3 regions of the Halomonas sp. EF61 genome follow, and region 1 is predicted to be linked to each of the others. Evidence: predicted binding sites of a transcription regulator. Region 1 holds the regulator's gene; each other region holds the start of a gene.
The links. Region 1 encodes PhoB, which activates phosphate uptake and scavenging genes when phosphate is short. Its sites were predicted from a motif close to TGTCATANNNNTGTCANA; they were not measured.
Positions count from the first base shown of each region.

Region 2: the regulator PhoB is predicted to act here: its motif matches at 3,008-3,025, upstream of phbB (acetoacetyl-CoA reductase).
Region 3: the regulator PhoB is predicted to act here: its motif matches at 3,465-3,482, upstream of NFI08_RS02795 (UTRA domain-containing protein).

Region 1 covers NZ_JAMSHM010000001.1:1,230,914-1,237,602, forward strand. Annotated here, with positions in the region: gene NFI08_RS05350 (chorismate--pyruvate lyase family protein) at 1-631, shown strand, start outside; gene ubiA (4-hydroxybenzoate octaprenyltransferase) at 829-1,722, shown strand; gene phoB (phosphate regulon transcriptional regulator PhoB) at 1,837-2,526, shown strand; gene phoR (phosphate regulon sensor histidine kinase PhoR) at 2,587-3,915, shown strand; gene NFI08_RS05370 (YnfA family protein) at 3,947-4,282, opposite strand; gene cysZ (sulfate transporter CysZ) at 4,536-5,264, opposite strand; gene phoU (phosphate signaling complex protein PhoU) at 5,404-6,138, opposite strand; gene pstB (phosphate ABC transporter ATP-binding protein PstB) at 6,171-6,689, opposite strand, start outside.
Region 2 covers NZ_JAMSHM010000001.1:1,970,993-1,977,681, forward strand. Annotated here, with positions in the region: gene NFI08_RS08760 (hypothetical protein) at 1-103, opposite strand, end outside; gene NFI08_RS08765 (MalY/PatB family protein) at 187-1,371, shown strand; gene NFI08_RS08770 (thioredoxin family protein) at 1,478-2,422, opposite strand; tRNA gene NFI08_RS08775 (tRNA-Met) at 2,826-2,902, opposite strand; gene phbB (acetoacetyl-CoA reductase) at 3,272-4,018, shown strand; gene NFI08_RS08785 (DUF349 domain-containing protein) at 4,169-6,689, opposite strand, start outside.
Region 3 covers NZ_JAMSHM010000001.1:658,604-665,292, forward strand. Annotated here, with positions in the region: gene hisD (histidinol dehydrogenase) at 1-360, opposite strand, end outside; gene cuyA (D-cysteate sulfo-lyase) at 430-1,443, opposite strand; gene NFI08_RS02790 (LysR family transcriptional regulator) at 1,663-2,565, shown strand; gene NFI08_RS02795 (UTRA domain-containing protein) at 2,603-3,349, opposite strand; gene NFI08_RS02800 (ABC transporter substrate-binding protein) at 3,667-4,743, shown strand; gene NFI08_RS02805 (alkaline phosphatase family protein) at 4,876-5,745, shown strand; gene NFI08_RS02810 (ABC transporter permease) at 5,742-6,575, shown strand; gene NFI08_RS02815 (ABC transporter permease) at 6,562-6,689, shown strand, end outside.

The sequences.
Region 1 (6,689 bases):
GCTTCCTTCCACATTCCGCTCCCTGGGGGAGCGCTCGGGGTCCGAACCGGGTAATCCCGCGCCAGCCACAGCCGCTTCGCCGAATGCCGACGCGGCCGATATCGTCGACCCCGGCTGGGTGTCGCTGGCCTCCGGTGGCATCGCGGTGCCCGCTGACTGGCACGCCTGGCTGGCCTCGCGGGACTCCCTGACAGAACGCCTGATCAAGGCGGCAGGCGCCGGGCACTTTCGCGTACGCCTGCTGGCGGAGGCCAAGGGCCTGCCGTGGCCTGACGAGGCCCACGTGCTGGGCCTGGCCAGCGACGAGCAGGCCTGGCTGCGCGAGGTCGCCCTGTGCGTGGACGAGGAGCCCTGGGTGGTGGCGCGCAGCGTGGCACCGATCGTCGAGCGTCACGACGCTCCCTTCGAAGGCCTCGGCGAGACCTCTCTCGGCAGCTGGCTGTTTCGCCAGCCCGATCTCGAGCGCAGCGCCATTCAGATCGGCCGTAACACCAGGCCGATCCACGGCTATACCGGACTGTGGCAACGCCGCTCGGTATTTCGTCACAGCGGCTGGGTGCTGCTGGTGCAGGAGAGCTTTATGCCGACCATGGGCCGAGCGTTGTCGCTGTCGGCCTCTGCCACCGGCTGACTAGCTGTCGCTCACCGGCTGTCACCCCGCCATCGCCCTTCCGTCGCCACCTTCGGAGCGAGCCGCCTGGCTGGTCATGGCCGTCGGCTCGCGCTAGGCTGCGCCAAGGCTTCTCGGCGATGTTTCTCCGAGGAGCGACTGTTGCCCGGCTTACGCCTCATTTTCGCCTGACCTGCGCCAGAGCATGAGAGAGACCGATGGATCGTTCGCTGCTGCGTCCCCCTGGATACCTGAACCGAATTCCCGACTTTCTGGCGCTGATGCGTCTGGACCGCCCCATCGGTACCTGGCTGTTGATGTGGCCGACCCTGTGGGCGCTTTGGGTGGCCTCCGAGGGCATTCCGGCCCGTGACACCCTGCTGATCTTCGTCGCCGGCGTCTACCTGATGCGGGCGGCGGGCTGCGTGGTCAACGACTACGCCGATCGCCACTTCGATGGCCACGTCAAACGCACCAAGAACCGACCGCTGGCCACCGGCCGCATCAGTGAGCGGGAGGCCAAGGTGCTGTTCGTGTGCCTGCTGGGATCGGCCTTCGCGCTGGTCTGGCTGACCAACGGCTTTACCGTGTGGCTGTCGTTGATCGGAGCGGTGCTGGCCGCCAGCTATCCCTTCATGAAGCGCTACACCCACTTCCCCCAGGTGGTGCTGGGCGCAGCCTTCTCCTGGGCCATTCCGATGGCCTTCGGCGCGGTGCTCGGCGAAGTCCCGATGGTCGCCTGGCTGCTGTTTACCGCCAACGTGCTGTGGACGGTGGCCTACGACACCGAATACGCCATGGTCGACCGCGACGACGACCTCAAGATCGGCATCAAGTCCACCGCGGTGCTGTTCGGTCGCTGGGATACCCGCATCATTGCGCTATTGCAGCTGGCCACCCTGGGACTGCTGGCCTGGGCCGGCAGCCTGCTGGCGCTGGGCGGCTTCTACTGGCTCGGCTGGCTGGCCATGGGCGCGACCTTTGTCCACCAGCAGCGGCTGATCAAGAGCCGTGACCGCGACCGTTGCTTCCAGGCCTTTCTCAACAACCACTGGTCGGGCCTATTGCTGTTTGCCGGACTCGGACTGAGCCTCTATCCCTCCCTCGGGTGAGGGAAATGCCCGTCTCGGTCGCTCGACAATGGATACAATGTCATCTAATTGTCACATTGACGTGGTGTCATTTGTCACCGTCGAGTGTAAGACCCTGACCAAGAGGCTCCCGGGATGACCGCCAAGACCGTACTGATCGTCGATGACGAAGCCCCGATCCGCGAAATGATCGCGGTGGCGCTGGAAATGGCCGACTACCGGGTGCTCGAGGCGGACAATGCTCAGGCCGCCCACGCCATCATCGTCGATGACCAGCCAGACCTGCTGCTGCTGGACTGGATGATGCCGGGCACCAGCGGCATCGAACTGGCCCGCCGGCTCAAGCGCGAGGAAACCACCGCAGAGCTGCCGATCATCCTGCTCACCGCCAAGGGTGAGGAGGACAACAAGATCCAGGGCCTCGAAGCCGGCGCCGACGACTACATCACCAAGCCATTCTCGCCGCGAGAACTGGTGGCCAGACTCAAGGCAGTTCTGCGACGCGCCACTCCGCGGGGCGTCGAGGACCCGGTGGAGGTGGAAGGCCTCAAGCTCGACCCGGTCAGCCATCGCGTCAGCGTCGACGGCAAGTCACTGGACATGGGCCCCACCGAATATCGCCTGCTGCAGTTCTTCATGACCCACCAGGAGCGCGCCTACACCCGTGGCCAGTTGCTCGATCAGGTCTGGGGTGGCAACGTCTACGTGGAAGAACGTACCGTCGACGTGCATATCCGCCGCCTGCGCAAGGCCCTGGGGGAACCCCATCAGCAACTGATCCAGACCGTACGCGGTACCGGTTATCGCTTTTCGGCCAAGGTCTGAGCGAGCCATCGACGCAACGCAGCACCAGGAGGGATGAGGTGAACGGAGCCGAGAACTGACGTGGGTCGTCTGTGGAGACGAGAAGTCTGGCGCCTGGCCGTGCTGGTGGGTCTCGGCGCCTTGCTGGGCTGGCCCTTCTCGCTGTCCAGCGTAGGCATCGGCCTGGGCCTGGCGCTTGGGCTCAGCTATCACCTGCGCAACCTGCACGCGATGCACGACTGGCTGACCCACCGCCCCCAGCAGGAACCTCCCACCGCCAGTGGCCTGTGGGGCGAGCTGTTCGATCGCCTCTATCGCTACCAGAAAGGCCAGCGGATCACCCAGCGCCGCCTGCGCTCGACCCTCCAGCGCATCCAGGAGTCGTCCGAAGCGATGCGCGACAGCGTGGTGATGCTAGATCGCCACGGCGACCTGGAGTGGTGGAACAGCTCTGCCGAGCGCATGCTCGGCCTGAAGCCGGCGCTGGACCGCGGCCAGCACATCACCAACCTGCTGCGCGACCCGCGCTTCGTCGGCTACTTCAATGCCCGTGACTACCGCGAACCGCTGAGCCTGCCCTCCCCCATCGACGAGAACATGATCCTGCAGTTCCAGATCACCCTGTACGGTGACGATGAACGCCTGGTCATGGCCCGCGATATCACCCGTCTGCATCGCCTGGAACAGATGCGCCGCGACTTCGTCGCCAACGTCTCCCACGAGCTGCGCACGCCGTTGACCGTGCTCACCGGCTACCTGGAGACCTACAGCGACATGGCCGGCATGCTGCCGGAACGCCTGGGCAAGGGGGTCGCCCAGATGCAGAGCCAGACGCGCCGCATGCAGAATCTGGTCAACGACCTGCTGCTGCTGTCACGACTCGAGAACGACCAGGGCGGCAGCGACCACGTTCGCCTCGACCCCACCACCCTGCTGCAGGCGGTCAAGCGCGACGCCGAGGCATTGTCAGGCGGCCGCCAGCAGATCGAGGTCGTCGTCGAAGAATCGCGCAGTCTCACCGGCAGCGAGAAGGAGATGCACAGCGCGGTCTCCAACCTGGCCTTCAATGCGGTGCGCTACGCCGGTGACGGCGCCCATATCACGCTACGCTGGCGTGCCTACGGCGAAGGCGCCTGCCTCGAGGTGGAAGACGACGGCGAAGGCATCGATCCGAGGCACCTGCCACGCCTTACCGAACGCTTCTACCGGGTCGACAAGGGCCGCAGCACCGCCACCGGTGGTACCGGCCTGGGACTGGCCATCGTCAAGCACGTGCTGCTGCGCCACGAGGCACGCCTGGATATCGACTCCCGGCTCGGCGAGGGCGCAACCTTCCGCTGCATCTTTCCCTCGAGCCGGCTGGCAGCGGCCGACCCGGTGGCGCTCGGCCGCGCCGGCGCTGTGCACTAGGCCCCGCCAGAACGAACCGAGCGTGCTCCCATCAGCTCCTGGGCCCCAGCAGGATGACCGCGGCACCCACCAGACACAGCGCGCCCCCGATCAGGTCCCAGCGATCCGGCAGGCGCTGCTCGACCCACCACAGCCAGCCCAGTGACGCCACGATGTAGACGCCCCCGTAAGCGGCAAAGGCACGCCCGGCGTAGTCGGCATCGGTCTGACTAAGCAGCCAGGCGAAGGCCATCAGGCTCGCCATCGCGGGCAGCAGCCACCATGCCGAGGCGTCATCTCGCCACCAGCGCCACACCGCAAAGCAGCCGGCGATCTCGGCCAGCGCCGCCGCGATATAGAGCAAAAGACTTGGCAACAGCGCCGTCATGGCCACTCCCTGCTATCCCCTTTTGACGCCGCACGTTTATCGACAGCGCCGATAGCGGTGCTCAATCCCGTACGTTCACAGGAAGTGCTGCTCAACGCCGTACAACCATCGACAGCGCCGATAGCGGTGCTCAAACTGCTGCTCAACGCCTTACAACCAACAACAGCGCCGATAGCGATGCTCAACCCCGTACGTTCACAGGAAGTGCTGCTCAACGCCGTACAGCCATCGACAACAGCGCCGACAGTGCCTCTCAACGCCGAACCACCGGCAACTGCCGATAGTGCTGATCCCACATCAGCACCGCGCCGGCCACGGCCCCGGGGATCAGAAACAGGTTGGCCAGCGGGATCCAGGTGATCAAGGTCACCAGGCCACCGAAGCTGAGACTCGGCCACCAGCGCGCCGACAGGCGCTTGCGCATATCGGCGAAGCTGACCTTGTTGTTATCCATCGGGTAGTCGAGGTAGGTGATCGCCATGACCCAGGCGCTGAAGGCCGCCCACAACAGCGGCGCGATCAGGTTGACCACCGGAATCCAGCTCAGGATAAACAGCCCGATCATGCGCGGCAGGATATAGGCCAGCTTCAACAGCTCCCTGCCCAGGGCGTCGAGACCGGTCTTGAGCCAGCCCCGGTCGTCGATGGGCTCGCGGCCGGTCAGCTCGACCTCGGCCCGGGCCGCCAGGAAGCCGTAGAAGGGGGCGGCGATCAGGTGGGTAACCAGGGTAAAGCTGAAGAACACGATCAGCACGAGGCTGACCACAAACAACGGCCAGATCAGCCAGTCGAGCCATTCCAGCCAGCTCGGCACCATGGCCATCCAGCTATCGAGCCAGCCACCGAACTCACCGAGCACGTAGCTGAGCATGCCGGCGTAGACCAGCAGGTTGACCAGAATGGGAAGAAACACATAACGACGCAGGCCCTGGCTATAGACCAGGCGGGTTCCGCGGCGGACCGCCTCGAGGGCATTCAGCATGACATCGATCCTTGGCAGTGGCTGAAGATGACAGTGCCCCAACGACATCGGGCCATCGTCTCGACGATGGCCCGATGCTCAGAGTGCAGGCAACGACCCTGACGGGGCCGGCCTATTGACGCCGCTCAGGGCGTCTAGGTCAAGACGTGCTGCTGTCGTCGAGCAGTTCCTGGTTGAGGTCGTCAGGGGCGATGTGACGGATATCAAGGCCCTTGACCAGATAGATGACGTACTCGGCCAGGTTGTTGGCGTGATCGCCGACACGCTCCAGCGCGCGCAGGATCCACATGATGCCCAGTACCGGAGAGATCGAACGCGCATCTTCCATCATGAAGGTCATCAGCGAACGCATGGCGCTCTGGTACTCGCTGTCGACCCGCTCGTCTTCCTGCACCACCTGCATCGCCAGCTCGGTGTCGAAACGCGCGAAGGAGGTCAGGGCGTCACGCATCATGTGGCGCACGTGCTCGCTGATATTGCGCACCTCGACGAAGCCGCGGGTGCCGTTGTTGCCGTCGACCAGTTCGATGGCGTTGCGCGCGATCTTGCTGGCCTCATCACCGATACGCTCGAGATCCGACGCCGCACGAATCACCGCCAGTACCAGTCGCAGGTCAGAGGCCGCCGGCTGACGGCGTGCCAGCACGCGGGTGCACTCGTCGTCGATCTTGACCTGCATGTCATTGACCGCGCGGTCGTTGTCGACCACACGAGAGGCCAGTGCAGAGTCGGCGTCGAGCAACGAACTGACGGCATCCTGCACCTGCTTTTCCACCAGGCCACCCATGGCCATCAGGTGGGTCTTGAGTTCCTCGAGCTCATGATTGAACTGCCTCGAGATGTGCTGGCTGTGGGTATCGCTGGTGATATCCATGAAGGTCTCCTGAAGAAGCATGGGACGGGACGCTAGCCCACCATGCGTCCAGTGATGTAGTTTTCGGTGCGCCTCAGGCGCGGATGCGTGAACAGGGTGTCGGTCGGGCCGTACTCCACCAGCTCACCGTTGTGCAAAAACGCCGTATAGTCCGACACCCGCGCCGCCTGCTGCATGTTGTGGGTCACCAGCACCAGGGTCAGATGCGGCTTGAGTGTGCGAATCAGCTCCTCGATCTTCAGCGTCGAGATCGGATCCAGGGCCGAGGCCGGCTCGTCGAGCAACAGCACCTCGGGTTCCACCGCCAGGGTCCGGGCGATGACCAGACGCTGCTGCTGGCCTCCCGAGAGCGACCAGGCCGACGCCCGTAGACGCCCCTTGACCTCGTCCCACAGCGCCGCCGACTTCAGTGCCCATTCGACCACATCGTCGATGCGGCGCTTGCTCAAGCCTCCCTGCAGACGCAGGCCAAAGGCGACGTTGTCGTAGATAGACATGGGGAAGGGGTTCGGTGCCTGAAACACCATGCCCACCCGACGCCTGAGCTCGGC
Region 2 (6,689 bases), 740 kb from region 1:
TCAGCGCCAGGCGATCGGGGTCGCCGCGTCCAAGCGCCAGCCACTGGCCGATCAGGGCAGGCATTCCTCGGCATACCTTGGCGAAGAATCCGTGATGCGGCATGGTGCTTGTCATGGGGGAAGCGTCCTTCAAGTGCTTGGCCAGGGTATCCTGGCAACCGACCAGCCATCGTCAGGGAGATGACCATGAAACCCGATTTTGCCACGCCGATCGATCGACGACAGCCCCGCGGTGATGATCGTTCGCCACATTGGCCGTCACAGAAGTGGCACCGCCACGGTGATGACGTCCTGCCGCTGTGGGTCGCGGACATGGACTTCCGCTCGCCCGAGGCGGTGGTCGAGGCGCTGTCGGCGCGCATCGATCACGGCGTCTTTGGCTACGGTCTGGTGGCGGAAAGTCTGGAACAGACACTGATCGACTGGAGTGCCAGCCACTATGGCTGGGACATCGAGGCCCGCTGGCAGCACTGGCTGCCGGGGGTGGTACCGGCGTTGCACCTGGCGAGCCTGGCCTTTACCGAGCCTGGCGATGGGGTGCTGACGGTGACGCCTATCTATCCGCCGTTCTTGCAGGTGGCCAGGCGCACCGGGCGCCTGCCCCAGCAGGCAGCCATGCGCCCGCCCCAGGCGCCGGGCGAGCCCTGGACGCTGGACCTCGAGGCGCTGGAGGCGGCGATCACCGAGCGGACCCGGCTGCTTCTGTGGTGCCAGCCCCACAACCCTACCGGACGAGCCTGGCGCCGCGATGAGCTCGAAGGACTCGCCGAACTGGTCGAGCGTCATCGGTTGATTGTGGTCTCAGACGAGCTGCACTGCGACCTGCTGCTCGACGAAGGAGCGCGCCACCAGCCCCTGGCCGCCGCCTTCCCGGCGCTTGCCGATCGCATCATCACCCTGTGGGCGCCCTCCAAGACCTTCAATCTGGCTGGGCTGACCGCCGCCTGCGCGATTTGCCCTGACGGCGGCCTGAGAAAACGCTTTCGCGATACCGCCAAGGGATTGATGCCGGACGCCAATGTGCTCGGGCTGGTGGCGGCTGAGGCCGCCTATCGCCACGGCGAGCCCTGGCGCCAGGAGTTGTTGACGGTACTGCGTGGCCACCGCCAGACGCTGGTCGAGCGTGTCGCTGGCTGGCCCGGCGTGGGCTTCAGCGCCCCCGAGTCGACCTATCTGGCCTGGCTCGATCTGCGCCAGTTGACCCTGGGGGCCGAAAAATCGCCTGCCTCGGCATTGCTCGAGCGAGCCGGGGTCGCGCTGTCGGATGGCGCCGACTTCGGCTGGCCGGGCTTTGCGCGGCTCAATTTCGGCACCACGGCCACCCAGCTTGACGAGGCGCTGGCGCGCCTGGACCAGGTGCTGGGCGGCTGAGTGGCGCTGGCGTAATAACCTCAACAACGAAAACGGGGCCTTCGAAGGGCCCCGTTTTCATCTTTTTTAGGCGATGAGCGGCAAGGCGCTCGACGTCTCGATCCACTCAGTAGAGCAGGGCGAACAGCTTGCGGCGGTAGCTCACCGTCAGCGGATGATCGGCGCCGAGTGCGTCGAACACCCGCAGCAGGGTCTTGCGCGCCAGGTCGTCACCGTAGGCACGGTCGCGCTTCATCACTGCCAGCAATCCTTCCAGGCCGGGTTCATAGTCACCGTCGGCCACCTGGCGCAGCGCCCTCAGATAGTTGGCCTCGCTGTCGTCACGCCCCTCCAGGGCGGCCAGGGTCTCGGCGTCGGGCGCTTCTTCGCCGAACTCGATGCTGGCACGAACGCCGCGGGCCTCGGGACCGTCGCGGTCTTCCGGAGGTAGCGCGTCAAGCAGGGCGCGCGCTTCATCATTGCGACCTTCCGCCACCAGCACTCGGGCCATCTGGATCTGGTAGGCCAAGTGGTCGGGGTACTGCTGTGTCAGCTGCTGCAGGATCTCCAGCGCGGTGGCGGTGTCGCCCGCCGCCAGGGCCTGCTCGGCCTGTTCTTCGGGGCTTGCCGGAGCATCTTCCGGGGCCGGGAAGTAGCGGCCCAGCCACTCGCGAATTTCCTTTTCCGGCAAGGCGCCCTGGAAGTGGTCCACCAGACCGCCCTGGCTGATCAACTTGACGTCGGGTACCGAGCGTACGCCGAGCTGGCCGGCGATGTCCTGGTTGTCGTCGATGTTGAGCTTGGCCAGCAGGAAGGTGCCGGCGTACTCGCGGGTCAGCTTTTCCAGCACCGGCATCAGGTTCTTGCAGGGCTCGCACCAGGGGGCCCAGCAGTCCAGCAGCACCGGGATGCGCATGGACAGCTCCAGCACCTGCTGAATGTTGCTGCGGTCGACGTCGAAGATCAGGTCGCTGTCGGCCGGCCCCTGGGACGCCGCGGCGGCACCCTGGGCGGGTTCGCTGCTCGGATCGCTGCTCAGAGGTTCGCCTGTACGAGGGTCGACGATGGGCATGGGACACAACCTTGTCAAAAGTGAATTGCCCTAAAGATGCGGGCGACGGCCACCGACTTCAAGGCGCCTGCCGATACGCCGGAGCATGCCTGGAATCGATGACTGGCCAGCGGTGTGCCCAAGACGCGGTAAAGGGCTGCGGCGACGGTCGATTCTTGACCGACTCGGGTTGATCGAGGTCAGCTCTTCGACGAAAGAAGGAGGGGTGGATGGCTAATCCGGGGACACGGAAGCGCCAAAAAATATCGAATTGGCACAGAAAAATTAAGATTTAATCAGGGGGCGGGCTTCGTAGTACAGCGATGCCGCAACGGCGTCTGGTGGCGAAGCGCTGGCCTCGGCCAGCACCGGACAGCCAACAAAAAAACGAGGCAGTCCCGAAGGACTGCCTCGTTTTCGTATTTGGTAGCGGGGACCGGATTTGAACCGATGACCTTCGGGTTATGAGCCCGACGAGCTACCAGACTGCTCCACCCCGCATCAACGAGGACGTAGTATACGGATAATTCTGGCTGCGTCAACCCTGTGCGATTTCGGGTGTGATGGGTCGTGCCGTTCGGGCGCTGTGGTCCATACTGGAGTGGCTGTCATGCAAATGTCAGTGCTAGACGCTAGCCTGGTGGATAGTCGTTGTGGACGTTGATTCGACGCAGTACCACGACGAAGGCCTGCCGAGGTAGGCAGGTGGGGCTGGGCGTCGCAGTGGCAGGAGGCCACCCGCGATCGCTCTGGGCCCGAGGTTCCTGGTTGCGCGAATGCGCAGCACCAGAGCATCCACTGCTATACATGCTTGCAACAACAAGTGCCGTCGCCAAGCGGCGGCGTGAAGGACAATCAGGGAGGTCGTCTATGACTCAGCAAAAGCCCGTCGCGTGGGTCACCGGTGGTACTGGTGGTATCGGAAGCTCAATCTGTCGCGAACTGGCGGATGCCGGCTATCAGGTAGTGGCCGGTTACAACAATCCTGACAAGGCCAAGACCTGGCTGGAGACCCAGAAGTCGGATGGCTATGACAATATCGACATCGCCGGCATCGATCTGACCGATTTCGAGGCCTGCCAGAATGGCGTCAAGGCGATCGAGGACCAGCATGGGCCGATCGCAGTGCTGGTCAACTGTGCCGGTATCACCAAGGATGGCACCTTGAAGAAGATGTCGGCGGACCAGTGGAACGTGGTCATCGACACCAACCTCAACAGCGTCTTCAATACCTGCCGCAGCGTGATCGAGAGCATGCTGGAGCAGGGCTACGGACGGATCATCAACATTTCGTCCATCAACGGCCGCAAGGGTCAGTTCGGCCAGGTGAACTATTCCGCCGCCAAGGCCGGCATGCACGGTCTGACCATGGCGCTGGCGCAGGAAACTGCGACCAAGGGCATCACCGTCAATACCATCTCGCCTGGCTATATCGCCACCGACATGATCATGAAGATTCCGGAGAAGGTGCGCGAGGCCATTCGCGAGACCATCCCGATGAAGCGGTACGGCACGCCGGAAGAGATCGGCCGCCTGGTCAATTTCCTGGCCAGCAAGGACAACGGTTTTATCACCGGTGCTAATATCGACATCAATGGCGGTCAGTTCATGGGCTGACAGACGTCGCGCCGGGCTCACGAGGCTCGGCGATGTACATTTCGCCAGAAACCACGATGCGAGGCCAAAAGGCCTCGCATCGTGGTTTTCAGGGGTCGAAAGAGTTCAGGGGTTGAAAGAGGGCGGAAGGCACGGCAAGCCGTGCATCGCTCAGGGTGGTGGCAGTTGACTCAGCCCATCCAGCAGGGCGTCGAGCTCCTGTACCTCGCGCTCCCACTGCTGGCGCGACACTGGACCGGTGGCCAGCAGCCCGCACAGTACCGAGATCAGCTCGTCTTCCCGGCTCGGCGCCTGGCCAAGGCTATCGTTGAGGCGGTCGACCTGGATCGCCAGGCGCAGTGGCTCGTCCTGGTGGCCGATCGGATGGCCCGCCAGGAGCGCCAGGTGCACCCGCAGTCGTGCCAGACGCTCGGCGACTTCCTCCGCTGGAGCAGGATCGCGTCGTGCGGCGTTGCGCTGTGCGTGGGCCTGTTTCAGCGCCGGCGGCAACGATAACGCGGCAGGAATCTCCACATCACTGCAGAGGCGACCGGCGAGGCAGTCATCGTCGGCCTCAAGGTGCTCGAGAATCAGGGGTTTGACCTCGCGCCAACGTCCGACGACCTCTGCCACGGAGAGCCGTTCCAGGCGCTCGCGCCGAGCCCGTACGATGCCGGCCCAGCGCTTGCGCATGCCTTCGGTGCGCCGGCCCGATGGTAGCGGTTCCAGAGCGCTGGCCTCATCCACCGCCTTGTCCAGCCAGTCGGCCTCGCTGCTTGCCGCGGGTTGCCAGGCATCGATGCGGTCGATCAGGGCCTGCATCTGTTCCAGGCGCTCGCGAGCACGCTGGGCACGATCATCGCGCTCGGCGTCACGCTGGGCGAAGATCTGGTCGCATAGTTGGCGGAATTCTCGCCACAGGGTCTGCTCCTCGCCCTTGGGCGCGCGCCCCAGTTCGCGCCAGCGCTGTTGCAGTGCCTTGGCCTGGTCGGCTCGCTGGCGTGCCGGCAGTCGTGCATCGACCAGCGCTCGGGCCTGGTCGATCACCTCACGCTTGGCGTCGGCGATCTCGTTGGCGCGGCGATCGATCAGCGCCTGCAACTGGTGCCGGATGCGGCCGAAGCGTCGTCCGATGGCCTCTGCGTGATCGCGCGGGACAGGGGCGGTGCGGCGCCACTGTTCCCTGGCCTGGTCGCGGATCTCGCGCAGCGCGTCGGGGTCGGCCTGGGCGGCGGGCTGCTCCAGAAGGGCCTCGATCTGCTCGCACAGCGCTTCGCGTTCTGCCAGGTTGGCCTCGCGCAGGCGCTGTTGTTGTTCACGCCAGGCCTTGAGCGACTCGCGAATACGTTCGGAGGTTGCCCGAAAGCGCTCGGACTGCTCGCGGTTGGCCGCGGCGTCGCCCAATGCCTTCCACTCCTTGACCAGCTGGCGATGGCGGCGGTCACGGTCACGGTCGGTGAGGGTGGCGTCCTGCTCCAGGGCCTCGATGGCCTGGCACAGTTGCTCGCGCTTGGGACCGGCGACGAAGCCGCGCCAGTCGCGCAGTTCGGCGAGTCGTGCGCCGAGGCGCTTGAGTCGAGACTGCTGGGCACCGGCCGAGGACGGCAGCTGATCGGCGAGGTGGCGAAGCCGCTGGTGCAAGCGGCTCGCTCCCTTGAAGGTACCCTCGTCGAGCAGCGCCTCGAGACGATCCAGTTCCTCATCGAAGCGTGTGAGCTGGGACTCCGATGGTTCGTCCCCGGAAAGATCCTTCTCCAGGCGGAGATGGTGTCGCGCACGTTCGAGCCGCGGGTCTGGCGGCAGACCTTCGGGCCACTTGCAGTCGCTCACCAGCTGCTTGAGCGCAGCCTCGTCGCCGGCCCTGATGGCTTCCTCCAGCGGCAGGGCGCGCTCGACCAGGCGCTGGTGGGCCTGGTTGATGGCGTCGTAGTTCTTCAAGGCCTTGTCGTAGCGCTGGCGCAGGCCGTCGTCGGCCAGGTGGATCTCGGACAGTGCCTGCCAGCGGTTGGCCATCAACTGCTTCTGAGCGCGCAGGCTGGCAAGGTCCTGTTCACCGACATATTCGCCCTGATAGAGCGCGGCCAGGCTTTCTTCCAGCGCCATGACCAGTGCCTCTCGGTCCTGGTCGGCCTGCTCGCGGCGCTGTCGGTCGGCACGCAGGGCGTGTTCCTGGGCCTCGTGATCGTGAATCACCTTGCGACAGCGCAGGCTGGCCTCCTGGTAGCGCTGCTCCTGCCCGGCGTCGGGCAGATCCGCCAGTCGAGACCACTCGCGCTCCAGATGGCGGAAGCGCCCAGCGTAGAGAGGCTCCCAGGTGGCACGGGCGTGCTGCTCGAGACTGGCCAGCAGTTGCTCGCGTCGTTCCCGAGCCTGTTCCACGGCGTCGGCGTCGGCGCGCAGTCGACCCAGGCGTTCCTTGGCGTCGCGCACCACGTGGCGATCCCGGCGGGCCGCCTGGGCCAGCTGCTTGAGACCTTCCTCGGAGGTGACCCGCTCGGCGGCGGCGTGACGTACGGCGGCGATGCCGTTGTCGCAGGCCTGGCGAATCAGGGCGGCCTCGTCATCGAGCCTGGCCAGGGCGGCGAGTCGCAGCTGCTGGTTATCGCCCTGGAGGGCGATCTCCTCGAGCATCGCCGCGTCGTCCAGGGACTCGACGATCTGCTGGCGGCGGCCAAGTTCGATGCCGCCCTGG
Region 3 (6,689 bases), 570 kb from region 1:
GCAGCCGGCGCTGTGTACCGGCAGGATACGCTGACCGAGCAGCACGCCCTCTTCGGTCTCGATCTCGAAGGAGGTCAGGCTGTCACGCTGGGCCTCGGCAAAACGGCGGATCTGGCGGTGGGCGAAGTCGATGTCGTCCTTGACCGACTGGGGCACGCTGTCGATCAACTGACGCCGCTTGTCGTCGCTCAACACAAAGTCGCCGGTCCAGCCGTCAAACTTCTCGGCGTATTCGCGCACGGCCACCTCGCCGCGGGCACGAATATCCTCGAGCATGCCACGCACCGCTTCCGTCACGCGCTGGTCTTCGGCGGCAACGCCAGCGGCGGCCTCCGCCTTCTTGAGATGACGAATGGTCATTGTTGTCTCCGAATAACGTCGTCGAGGGCGCCCGAACTCAGCGGGCGCCTGCCCTGGATTGCGCCGGACTCACCCCTTGTGGTCGGGGAAGTCGAAGGCATCGGGATAACCGAACAGCGCAACGGCGCCGCCGGTGTGCAGGAAGACGACGTTTTCGTCCTGCCTGAAGTGGCCCTTGCGGATCAGGTCGATCAGCCCCGCCATGCCCTTGCCGGAGTATACCGGGTCCAGCAGGATCCCTTCGTGACGGGCCAGCAGGGTGACCGCCTCGATCATGCTGTCGGTGGGCACACCGTAGCCCTCGCCCACGTAGTCGCAGTTGGCGACCACCTGGTCGCGGCTGACGACGCCGGACAGGCCGAGCTTGGCTTCGGTCTTCTGGGCAAGGGCAAAGACGTTGGCTTCCTGCTTGTCCTTCGGCGCGCGAACGCCGATGCCGAGCACCGGGATGCCGGCGTTGCAGGCGCTGAGGCCGGTGACCAGGCCCGCCTGGGTACCGGCGCTGCCGGTGGCGTGGACCAGATGATCGATGCGCAGGCCCATGTCGTTGGCCTGGGCCAGCAGTTCCAGAGCGGCATTGACGTAGCCCAGGGCGCCGATCTCGTTGGAGCCACCGCCGGGGATGATGTAGGGCTTCTTGCCTTCACTCTTCAGACGATCGGCCAGGCCTTCCATCTCGGCGGCCATGTCGGCACCGCCCGGACGCTTCTCGACGCTGGCGCCGTGGAGTTGATCGAGGAAGACGTTGCCGTTGTAGTTGTAGTTGGGGTCCTCGCTGCCGGTGCGGTCTTCCAGCAGGATGTGGCACTCGAGCCCCAGCTTGCAGGCGGCGGCCACGGTCTGGCGGGCGTGGTTGGACTGGGTAGCGCCCTGGGTGATGATGGTGTCGGCGCCCTGCTCCAGAGCGTCGGCCATCAGGAATTCCAGCTTGCGGGTCTTGTTGCCACCGGTGGACAGGCCGGTGCAGTCGTCGCGTTTGATCCACAGGCGCGGACCGCCGAGCAGCTTGCTCAGGTTGTCCATGGGCTCCAGCGGAGTGGGCATATGGCCGAGACGGACACGGGGGAAACGGGACAGGTGCATACGGGCCTCCAGGCGAGTCATTGTTGGCATATTCGTGCTCTCTTGACGACCTACGTCGAAAGTTACAGCAGACCTGAAGGCCTGCCCTCGAGCGATCGCTTTCAAGTTAAAGCCCGCCTGGTACATGCGGCCAATGCCAAGTTACTCACCAACTGTTAAATTTTTGCATAGCCACTGCTTAGCCCCGGCCGCTCTCCACAAAGGCAGACCAAAACACCAATGAAGATCGAATGGATAGAGGATTTTCTCGAGCTTATCGAGGCGGGTACCTTTTCCCAGGCGGCCGAACGGCGCCACGTCACCCAGCCGGCCTTCTCGCGCCGTATCCGCCAACTGGAAGAATGGCTGGGGGTGGCGCTGATCGATCGCAGCGCCTCGCGCCTGGAGTTGACCGCCCACGCGCGGGCGTACGAGCCCCAATTGCGAGAGTGGCTGGCACGCCTTTACGCCATGCGCAGTCGTCTCAGAAGCGATGCCCGCCAGGGGCCCAGGGCCATTCTGACCACCCAGCACACCCTGACCGTCAGCTACCTGCCGCGTCTATTGCGCCACCTGCGTCATCACGCGCCTGAGGTGGGACTGCAGATCACCTCATCCGACCGCAGCCAGTGCATCCACGACTTCGAGCAAGGCAAGGCCGACCTGTTGCTGTGTTCGGAGCTGGAGGGCGCTCCCCTGTTCAGTGGCAGCGACAGCGTCGAGCGGCTGTCACTGGGCGTCGAACGGCTGTTGCCGGTGTGCGCATCGGATCATCACGGTGGTCTCATGCACGAACTCGAGGAAGGTCAACGACTGCCCTTGATCGGCTACGATCCAGACAGCTTTCTTGGCCAGGCCCTGGCGACGCCTTACCTGCTCGATGCCCAACGCCACTACGAGATCGAACTGGTCTGCGAGACCGCCTTCACCATCGGCATTCGCCAACTCGCCCTGGCCGGACTCGGTATCGGCTGGCTACCCCACGGGTTGATCGAGGAAGACCTCGAGAGCGGTAAACTTATTTCCTTGCAGGAAATCCTCGGCGGCCCCTCTCTGGAAGTGGCCTGCTATCGCCATCGCGACGAGACAGCGGTGGCAGCGCCTCTGTGGCACCTGCTGGAAGAACGCCCTCCCGCGGTCTAGCACTCCCCTGCCGTTCGAAGCCCCTCGATCTCGCACCTCAACCTCCCTGAGGGGCGGCGGAAAGCGTCAGCTCGATGGCGTCATGGCGCCAGTACTCGTCGTCACAGTCGATGGCACGGCCGTTCTGGTCGTGGTTGATGCGGGTGATGCGCTGGGCGGGGCTGCCGCGTACCGCGTTGAGCGCGCTGGCGGCGTCGCTGGAAAGTACACAGGTGCCGAGCTCGTAGCTGACCCGCCCGACCCGGATGCCGTACTCGCGGCGGTAGAGCTCGGTCAGCGATTCCCGCGCCAGATCGAACTCCAGAATGGCGGGAAAGCAGCGCGGCAACAGATGGTGTTCCACGTAGAGCACCCTACGTTCGTCCACCAGCCGGGCACGACAGATGCGGTAGACGCGCTCGCCTTCGGCGAGTCCCAGCCGGCGGGCGACCGTGACGGGTGCGATCACTTCCTCGGCACTGATCAACAGGGTTCGGGCGCTGCGCTGCTGGGATCGCACCATCTCGTGAAACGGCAGGCAGGCCAGCAGGTCGTAGCGTAGCCGTGGCGGCGACACGAACCAGCCGCGCCGATTCTCGCGATACACGCAGCCCTCCGCCTCCAGCTCATTGAGTGCCTCACGCAGGGTGATGCGGGTGGTCTGGAGGCGCGCCATCATGTCTCGCTCGCTGGGCAGGCGGCGATCGACCCGTGTCGAGGCCAGGCTCAGCAAGGGCGCAAGACGCTCGCGCAGGCGATGGGCGGGTGAGGCGTCGTGCGAGGTGTCGTCAGGGACAGTAGGCAAGGCGGACTCTCGAAGCTCTGACCAGGATCGCCGCCGAGCGGCTTCCGGCGGCGTCCAGCTTTCTGGTATAGACCAAAGAAGGTTCAACGTAGTTTCAGCAGTCTAGTGGCAAGCCGGTGACAAGGCGATGACAGTGCTCGAACGAGTCGGGTTTTTCGTCCTTTACCTAGCTCATATGAACTGAGACGAGACTGCCACGCAACTGACACGAGGCTGTCACGCTAGCTCCTTAGGGTGATCGTCAACGGAAACTGATCTAGACCAGAAAGGCGCATCGGTTTCCGTCGACTTCACGCCCCTGACCCGGAGACCCTCCCGTGATCGTCACTTCTCTGCGTTACCCGACCCTGACCGCCCTGGCCTGCGTTGGCCTGCTGTCCACCGCCGCCCAGGCAAACACCGCCGAGCTTGAGTCACTGATCGAGGCCGCCAAGCAGGAAGGCCACGTCGACAGCGTCGGCATGCCCGACACCTGGGCCAACTGGAAGGACACCTGGGCCGACCTGGAAAGCGTCTACGGCCTGGCGCACACCGATACCGACATGAGCTCTGCCGAGGAAGTCGCCAAGTTCAAGGCCGAGGGCGAGAACGCCACCGCCGATATCGGCGACGTCGGCTTCGCCTTCGGACCGATCGCGGTGCAGCAGGGGGTGACCCAGCCCTACAAGCCCACCACCTGGGACGAGATCCCCGACTGGGCCAAGGACGAAGATGGCCATTGGATGCTCGGCTACACCGGCACCATTGCGCTGATGATCAACAAGAACCTGGTGGAAGAGGACCAGCGCCCGAGCTCCTTCGCCGACCTGCGCGAGGGTGACTACTCGGTATCAGTGGGCGCCGTGGGCCAGGCTTCCCAGGCCAACAATGCGGTACTCGCCGCCGCCTACGCCGCCGGTGGCGACGAAGCCAATCTGGCCCCGGGCCTCGAGCTGTTCGCCGAACTGGCCGAGCAGGGCCGACTGTCGCTGGCCGACGTGTCCATCGCCAACCTGGAGAAGGGCGAAGTGGAAGTGGCCCTGCTGTGGGACTTCAACGCCTTGAACTACCGCGACCAGATCGACCGTGACGCCTTCGAGGTGGTAATCCCCTCGGACGCTTCGGTGACCTCCGGCTACGCCACCATCATCAACACCCACGCCCAGCACCCCAACGCCGCCAAGCTGGCCCGTGAGTACATCCTGTCCGATGAAGGCCAGTTCAACCTGGCCGAGGGCTACGCTCGCCCGATCCGCGCCGAGCACCTGACCCTGCCCGACGATATCGCCGCCAAGCTGCTGCCCAACGAGCAGTACGCCAGCGCCCGCCCGATCCAGGACTTTGCCGCCTGGGAACAGAGCGCCAAGGTGCTGCCGCGCCAGTGGCAGTCCGAGGTGCTGATCCACCAGCAGTGATCAAGCGCTGAGGACAGCCCCGCTACAACGATCGACCGCTGAAGACAGTGCCCACGAGGCCTGTCTTCAGCGCATTCCACGTCTTATCGCGACAGCGCCGCGCCCTGTATTGCCGCGCGGCCGGGAGTCATCATGACCAGACCCGTCATACTGGTGGTGCTGGACGGCCTCAATCACGCCGTCGGCCATCACGCCATGGGCCACTTGAGCGCCCTGGTGGAGGCCGGCCGCGGCTACACCACCCACCTCGACTGCGAGCTGCCGGCCATGTCTCGGCCGCTCTACGAGTGCCTGCTGACCGGCGATCGCCCGGTGGACTCCGGGGTAGTGCACAACGACATCGTGCGCCGGTCCCATGGCACCAGCCTGTTCGACCTGGCCCGCGGCCAGGGCCTTGCCACCGCAGCGGCGGCCTATCACTGGGTCAGTGAGCTCTACGTCAAGGCACCCTTCGAGCGCACCAGCGATCGTTTTCTCGACGATCCGGCGGCGGCCATCCAGGCCGGCATCTTCTACTGGCAGGACCACTATCCGGATGACCACCTGTTCAGCGACGCCGAGGCCCTGAGGCAACGCCACGCGCCGGACTTCCTGCTGGTTCACAGCATGAACATCGACGACACCGGCCATCGTCACGGCGGCGACTCGCCCCAGTACAGAAACGCCGCCCGCCACGCCGACATCGCCCTGGCCGACTACCTGCCACGCTGGCTGGCCGACGGCTGCCAGGTGATGATCACCGCCGACCATGGCATGAACGCCGATCGCTCCCACTCGGGCCTGCTGGAAGAAGAACGCCGGGTGCCGCTGTGGCTGTTCGGCGACGCCTTTGCCGACCCCGCCGGACGGGTCATCCGCCAGACCCACCTGTGCGGCACCTTGGCAAGCGTCCTCGGGCTCTCCCACGACAAGCCCTGGCATCCCGAGCTGTTGGCCGCGACCAACACTGCCAGCGTCGCATCCACCGCGAACGCCACCTGCAACGAGGAGGCCGGATCGTGAAGGCGCCACTACCGGCCTGGCTGTGGCTTGTGCCTTTCGCCGTGATATTCACCGCCTTCCAGCTGGCGCCGATGGCCTGGGTCGCGATCAGTGCCTTCAACGTCAACGGCGACTGGGGCCTTGGCCACTTTCAGGAGATCGCCCAGTCGGCGTTCTTCCGCCAGGCGATCTGGAAGAGCCTGACCATCTCGCTGGTGTCCAGCGCCATCGGCCTGGTCATCGCCACCCTGACCTGCCACGCCCTGGTGCGTTCCGGCGGACGCCTGAGGCGAGCGATGATCGCCTTCACCAACATGACCTCCAACTTTGCCGGCGTGCCGCTGGCCTTCGCCTTCATCATCCTGCTGGGGGCCAACGGCGTGCTGACCCTGGCGCTTCAACGACTCGGCATCATCGAGGACGTGCGTCTTTACTCCACCGGCGGGCTGATCGTCATCTACACCTGGTTCCAGATTCCGCTGGGCATCCTGCTGCTGTTCCCGGCCTTCGCCGGCCTCAAGGCCGAATGGCGTGATGCCGCCAGCCTGCTCGGCGCCGGGCGCATCGCCTACTGGCAGCGCATCGGCCTGCCGGTGCTGTGGCCGGCCCTGGCCGGCACCTTCACGGTACTGTTCGCCAACGCCATGGGCGCCTACGCCACCGTCTACGCGCTGGTCAACACCAGCTACAACCTGATGACCATTCGTATCGCCAACCTGGTGGCCGGCGACCTGTTCCTCGAGCCCAATCTGGCAAGCGCCCTGGCGCTGATCCTGGTGCTGCTGCTGGTGCTGGTCACCCTGGTCCAGCAGTGGCTGTTGAGAAGGAGTGCACAGCATGGCTCACGCTGAGACCCTGCCGGCTCACAAGAGCCCGACCGCAGCGCCGCTGTCGGCGACCTTCAACCCCTACGCCTGGATCGTCGGCAGCGTCTTCGCGGTGCTGGCCCTGCCGCTGGTGGCGAC